2 linked regions of the Niveibacterium microcysteis genome follow. The protein of the gene in region 1 binds, or shares a complex with, the protein of each later gene. Links are inferred from orthologs where the notes say so. Each region holds a gene or a part of one and is shown on either strand. Other genes may lie near its edges.

What was found.
Region 2: the proteins of dnaX (region 1) and holA are in contact, whole or in part, in a cryo-EM structure (PDB 8GIZ), measured with the Escherichia coli proteins. The link is inferred for Niveibacterium microcysteis from one-to-one orthologs.

Annotation. Positions count from the first base shown.
Region 1 is NZ_CP071060.1:3,415,327-3,418,617, forward strand. The notes cover bases 278-3,253. They hold dnaX (DNA polymerase III subunit gamma/tau), read right to left. Parts: upstream 2,720-3,253; coding sequence 836-2,719; downstream 278-835. Other genes in these bases: recR (recombination mediator RecR), read right to left, coding at 278-422; JY500_RS15505 (YbaB/EbfC family nucleoid-associated protein), read right to left, coding at 485-820; JY500_RS15515 (hypothetical protein), read left to right, coding at 2,877-3,080. In the rest of the region: more of recR, read right to left, coding at 1-277. UniProt on the Escherichia coli protein: Part of the beta sliding clamp loading complex, which hydrolyzes ATP to load the beta clamp onto primed DNA to form the DNA replication pre-initiation complex.
Region 2 is NZ_CP071060.1:783,196-786,263, forward strand. Bases 59-2,811 are described here. They hold holA (DNA polymerase III subunit delta), read right to left. Parts: upstream 2,073-2,811; coding sequence 1,044-2,072; downstream 59-1,043. Other genes in these bases: lpdA (dihydrolipoyl dehydrogenase), read left to right, coding at 59-528; JY500_RS03670 (LPS-assembly lipoprotein LptE), read right to left, coding at 2,077-2,607; JY500_RS03675 (GNAT family N-acetyltransferase), read right to left, coding at 2,604-2,811. Outside these bases: more of lpdA, read left to right, coding at 1-58; more of JY500_RS03675, read right to left, coding at 2,812-3,068. UniProt on the Escherichia coli protein: Part of the beta sliding clamp loading complex, which hydrolyzes ATP to load the beta clamp onto primed DNA to form the DNA replication pre-initiation complex.

The sequences.
Region 1 (3,291 bases):
GTCGCGAGGATCACTTCCTGCACGGTGCCGTCGGTCGCTCGCGCCAACAGGCGGTCGAGCCGCAGTTCGCGCGCGCCGATACCGTCGAGTGGTGAGACGCGCCCCATCAGCACGTAGTACATGCCGCGGTAGGCGTGGGTCTGCTCCATCATCGCGAGGTCGGCCGGCATCTCCACGACGCAAAGCTGCTGCGGATCGCGCGCAGGATTGAGGCAGCGATCGCAGACCTCGGCCTCGGTGAAGGTATTGCAGCGATTGCAATGGCGGATGTGCGCAAGCGCGCCTTCCAGCGCCCGACCGAGACGCCCTGCGCCCTGACGATCACGCTGCAGCAGGTGATAGGCCATACGCTGGGCGGACTTCGGCCCCACGCCTGGCAACACGCGCAAGGCATCAATCAGTTCGTCTAGGGCGGCAGGCATGCAGTCGCTTCAGTTGTGAGGCGCGTAGCTCCGCACTTGGCAGAGCACCGCGCGCCATTGGCTCAGAAGGGCAGTTTCATGCCCGGCGGCAGGTTGAGTCCGGCGGTGAAGCCGGCCATCTTCTCCTGCGTGGTGGCTTCAACCTTGCGCACCGCATCGTTCATGGCGGCGGCGACGAGGTCTTCAAGCATTTCCTTGTCATCCATGACCGAGGGATCAATCGTCACACGGCGCACATCGTACTTGCAGGTCATCTGAACCTTGACCATACCGGCACCCGACGCACCCTCGACCTCGATCAGCGCCAGGGCTTCCTGCGCCTTCTTCATGTTTTCCTGCATCTGCTGGGCCTGCTTCATCAGCCCGGCCAGATTGCCCATGCCACCACCCTTGAACATCGCTTGCTCTCCTTCTTAAAGCGGTTTTACCGACGCTTCCACAAGCGTCGCGTCGAATCGTTCGATCACTTCGCGCACGAAGGGATCGGCCTCCAGCGCCGCCACGGCATCAGCATGGCGACGCTGCTTTTCAATCTGGTTGCGCTGTGCCGGCGTTTCACTGGCAACGGCGCCAATCTCAATACCAAGACGCGCAGCGCGCCCCAACAAGGCGGTTAGCGCGTCCTGCAACTTGTCGCGCGTGCTCTGCATCGCGGCAAGATGTTTGTGCGTTTCGGGCAGGCGCAAGCGCACCAAGGAACCATCGAAACCCAGCAGCTCGCATTGCTGCGCGAGCTCACGCACCAGTCCGCCCAGCCGCATCGCGGCAACCATGCCATGCCAGTCGTCGAGCGCGCCATTCCAGCTCGCCGGTTCGACAACCGCAGGCGCCACGTCGACAGGCTTCTGCGCGGCTTCGCGTGCAGCTGGCGCAGCGGTACGTGCCTCCGCCTGCACATAGGGTGGATCAAATGGCGGTTCGAAATCCGGCTCGAGTACCGGTTCGTAGCGGTCATCAAAACCTGGATCAAACGGCGGTTCGCTTTGCGGTGCAGCGACAGCCGGCGCTGGCGCAGCAGGCTCTGGTTCGGGATCAGGCGCGGGCTCGCGCGGCGTCGACACCGCCACCGGCGCTTGCGCGTGCGGTGCCGCGGCGGGTGCAGCCTGTGTCTGTGGCGCAGTGGTTGCGACCTGCGGAGCGGCCGGCATTGGTCGCGCGCGCGGCGCACCGCCACCCGAGGGCGCCCCACCCTGCGCACCGCGTGCATCGCCCGGCATCTCCGGCCGGAACGCATGCAGGCGCAGCAGTGTCATCGTGAATCCGGCATAGGGATCCGGCGCCAGCGCAAGATCGTCGCGACCATGAATCGCGATCTGATAGGCCAGCTGCAGGAATTCCGGATCAAAACGCGCGGCCAACGCTTCAAGCTGCGCACGCTCCTGCAGGTCCATGATGGCCTGCGGCGCGAACTGGGTCAGCGCAAGGCGGTGGAGGAGACTGGCAAACGCCTGCAATGCGGCTTCAAAACTGAGGCTACGGGCCTGCATCTCGTCGGCCACCGCCAGCATCGCCGGAAGGTCTTGTGCCGCAAGGCCTTCCACAAGCGCGTAGAGCTGATCCTCGCCAACCGAGCCCAGCATGTCGCGCACGCCCTGCTCCTCGACACGGCCCGCGCCATGCGCGATCGCCTGGTCAAGCAAGGACAGCGCATCACGCATCGAACCATTCGCGCCGCGCGCGAGGTGGCGCAAGGCGCCGGCCTCGAAGGGCACGTTCTCCTGCTCAAGGATGCGCGACAGGTGATCGACGATGTGCCCCGGCGGCATTTGCTTCAGATTGAACTGAAGGCAGCGCGACAGCACGGTCACCGGAATCTTCTGCGGATCGGTGGTCGCGAGGATGAACTTCATGTGCGCGGGCGGCTCTTCCAGCGTCTTGAGCATCGCGTTGAACGCATGCCCGGTGAGCTGGTGCACTTCGTCGATCATGTAGACCTTGTAGCGACCGCGGGTCGGCGCATAAGCCGCCTTGTCCAGCAGCGAGGCCATGTCGTCCACGCCACGGTTGCTCGCGGCGTCCATCTCGACGTAATCGACGAAGCGCCCGGCATCGATTTCCTGGCAGGCCGAACACACGCCGCACGGGGTCGCCGTCACCCCGGTCTCGCAGTTCAAGGCCTTGGCGAGGATGCGCGAGATCGTCGTCTTGCCGACCCCTCGCGTGCCGGTAAAGAGCCAGGCGTGGTGCAGGCGGCCGGTGGCCAGCGCATGCGTCAGCGCGCGCACCACATGCTCCTGCCCGACGAGGGTGTCGAAGCTTTTTGGGCGCCATTTGCGCGCCAGCACCAAGTAACTCATGCGGGGGATTCTAGCAGAGGGTCGGAGGGGCCCCGCGAGCGGTGCGGCGTAGCCGATCGATAGGCAAACCTGATGACAATGGTTGCTTTAATCAATTGGCCCTACCGAAACCAAACGACCACACTGGGCAACACCAACAGAGCAACGGGAGGCCACCATGAACCAGATCACTCGCAGCCACACCCTGCGCCGCGCGCGCCGCAGCCTTGGGCTCGCCATCTTCATGGGCGGTGTAACGGTTCTGGCCATGCAGGGCGCCAGCGCGATCGGAGCAGACCGGACGCCGCATCTCGACCCGCGCATCCACACGATCGTTTCACCGGCGCACGGTATCGGCAAGCATGTCGGCATCGCGACGTAAGGACGCACCGCGCTGAAAAAGCAAAGGGCGCCGAAGTTTCCTTCGGCGCCCTTCTCGTAGTCAGGGTGGCGAGCCTGACCCCCGGCACTTGCAGGGAGCGGTTATGGCTGCTTCCTTCCGGACCTGACCAGATTCCCACGCTGCAATGCGAGGAGACCCGCCACGCCGAATCATAACACGGCGAAAGCGGACATCTGCGCGGCAATGCGCC
Region 2 (3,068 bases), 2.6 Mb from region 1 along the record:
GACAAGCAGCAGCGCACCAATGTGCCGCACATCTTCGGTATCGGCGACATCGTCGGCCAGCCGATGCTGGCGCACAAGGGCGTGCATGAAGCACACGTCGCCGCGGAAGTGGCAGCCGGTCAGAAGTCCTTCTTCGACGCGACGATCATTCCGTCGGTGGCCTACACCGAGCCGGAAGTCGCCTGGGTTGGCGTGACCGAGATCGATGCCAAGGCGAGTGGCCGCAAGATTAACGTGGCGAAGTTCCCGTGGGCCGCTTCGGGTCGTGCCATCGCGAACGGCTGCGATTACGGCTTCACCAAGCTGATCTTCGACGAAGAGACGCATCGCGTGGTCGGCGGCAGCATCGTCGGCCCGAACGCGGGCGACATGATCGGCGAGATCGCGCTGGCGATCGAGATGGGTTGTGATGCGGTGGATATCGGCAAGACGATCCACCCGCACCCGACGCTGGGTGAGTCGATCGGCATGACGGCAGAGGTCTTCGAAGGCACCTGTACCGATCTGCCGCCGATGAAGAAGAAGTAAGAACGTCTCGGGGGAGACTGACTGCGCTTCCGACCCGGGCCCCCCTGGGGGGAGGCCCGATGCCTGGCCGCTTGGCTGACGCATCGGGAGCGCAGGGAGCTCCCGCCTGATCGGGCGGTGAGTTCAATTGGAACGCGGCGGCTCTACGGAGCCGCCGCTTTTCCATTCAAGGGCTTGCGGCGCTTGGTGCCGGCGATGCCATAAAAATATTGAATGGCGATTTCCTTGCTTTGGTGCGGAAGGTGGATTAGGGTTAACCCTGACGGACGCCCGGAGACGCACAGAGCTTCCCGGTGAAATCCCTCCCTCCCCGCATCGGGACGCGCATGGCTCCTCCCCCTTGTCATGACGCCAGCCGTGCGCACCGGGCTGTTCCTGTCACCCAATGGCGAGCGAGAATAACCGCCGCTTCAAACAACGGACTGCGCGTACAGACACCCACCGCTTCGGCGCAAGGGTGAATAACAAAAGCTCGGCGACCTCAGGTCGCCATTTTTTTGTCCACGCTTGTCGTGTCAGGCTCGCCGGCGCCGTGGTGTGTTCGCCAGCCGCAAAGCTAACTGCAGGAACTCGTTCCAGAGCTCGCCATCGCCGACGCCCTTGATGATGCGGTCGACGCGGGCGGCATGCATCAGTGCCGCGCGCAGTGTGCCGAGCGGCAGACGTGGCAGGGCGCGCTGAATCAGAGCCTGTTTCTCGCGATCAAACACCCGCTCGCGCTTGAACAGCGCCGCGAGCGGTTGACCGCTGTCTTGCCCTGCGCGCAGCAGCGCCAGCGTGCGGATCTCGGTCGCCATCGCCCACAGCACCAGCGGTGGCGCCGCGCCTTCGCCTTGCAAACCTTCGATCAGACGGGTCAGGCGGGCGGGGTCGCCTTCGAGCAGGGCGAGGCGCAGCTTTTCCGTGTCGTAACGCGCGACGTTCAGCACCGAGTCCTGCACCTGCTCAAGCGTCAGCTCGCCTGGCTCGAACAGCAGGCCGAGCTTCTGCAACTCCTGATGTGCGGCGAGCAGGTTGCCTTCGACGTGCTGGGCAATGAATTCCAGCGCATCGCGCGGTGCGCGCTGCTTCTGGCGTGCCAGCCGCCCGGCCAGCCAGTCCGGCAACTGGGGCAGGGCCGGCGCATTGCATTCGACTTCGACGCCGGCTTCGAGCAGCGCGACGAACCATGCGGCCTTGCGGGCAGCCCAGTCGAGTTGCGGCAGCGTGATCAGCGTGATGACGCCTTGCGGGTCGAGGTGTTTGACGTAGCGCTGCAGCGCCTCGCCGCCTTCGCGGCCGGGCTTGCCGGTCGGAATGCGCAGGTCGATCAGCTTGCTGGAGCCGAACAGGGACAAGTTACCCGCGGCCATCTCCAGGGTGTTCCACTTGAAGCCCTGGGTGACGACCAGCACTTCGCGTTCGTCGATGCCACGGGTGCGTGCTGCGGCGCGGATCGCGTCGCCGGCTTCGAGCACCAGCAGTGGTTCGTCACCATGCACGATGTAGAGCGGCGCGAGGCCGCGTTCGAGCTGGCTGGCGAGCTGTTCCGGCCGAACCGCCATCTGCTTAGCGCGTCGGCGCCGATTGGGTGGCCGGCAACTCCGGCAGCGGCCACGGTGCGGCAGCCATGCGGCGCAGCACGCGTTGGATCAGGTCGTTCTCCATCTCGCGGTAGTACTGCGCTTCTTCCTGTTCCTTCGCCAGCACCAGTGCGTCGTTGAAGGTCATCTCGCGCTTCGTGGCGACTTCGGTGGCCGGGATCACTTCGCGCCCGCCGCGATCGACCACCTTGAACACGATGCGGTCGCGCAGCTCGTATTCACGCACACGGCCGTCGGTGTTCAGGCTCAGGATGATCTTCTCCTTCACGTCCTGAAGGATTACCAGGCTGACTTCGGCTTCGGCCGGGCTATCCACGATCTTGGTGCCGCCGTTGGCTGCGATCTGCCGGCGCAGGTTGGCGCCTGATTCGCTGTAGGCCGACACACCCAGGTGGATCGACTTGAACGGCAGCGGCTGCGGGCCGCGCAGGTGGAAGCCGCAGGCGCCGAGCAGGGTCAGCCCTGCAAGCAGAAGGGCGGATCGGATTCGAGTCACGGTTGAATCTCCGGCCGCAGGCGCGGCGGCTTGGGGTGAAGGCGCGCCATCACGAGGGTGTCCACATAGTCGCCGTTGCGCAGCCCGTGGCTTTTCAGTACCGCTTCCTGCACGAAGCCGCAGGACTCGTACAGCTTTATCGCGCGCGCGTTATCGGCGAACACCTGCAGTTCGATCCGCAACAGGCCGAGCCAGTTGTCGGCGGTGTCGAGCAGGGCCGTCATCAGTGCGCGGCCGATGCCCTGGCCCTGCCAAGCCAGATCGACGGTGATGCCGAGCTGGGCTGCGTGGGCGCGCCGCACTTCGATCTCGCGATGAAGGCCGGCGCAGCCGACGATTTGTCCGTCGACTTCCGCCACCAGCGGCGACTCGTTCGGCTTGTTGTTCTTGAGCCGTTCCACCCACAGTTCGATACCGGGGTAGGGCAGCTGCAGCGTGTTGGCAAATACTTCGGGCGGCGC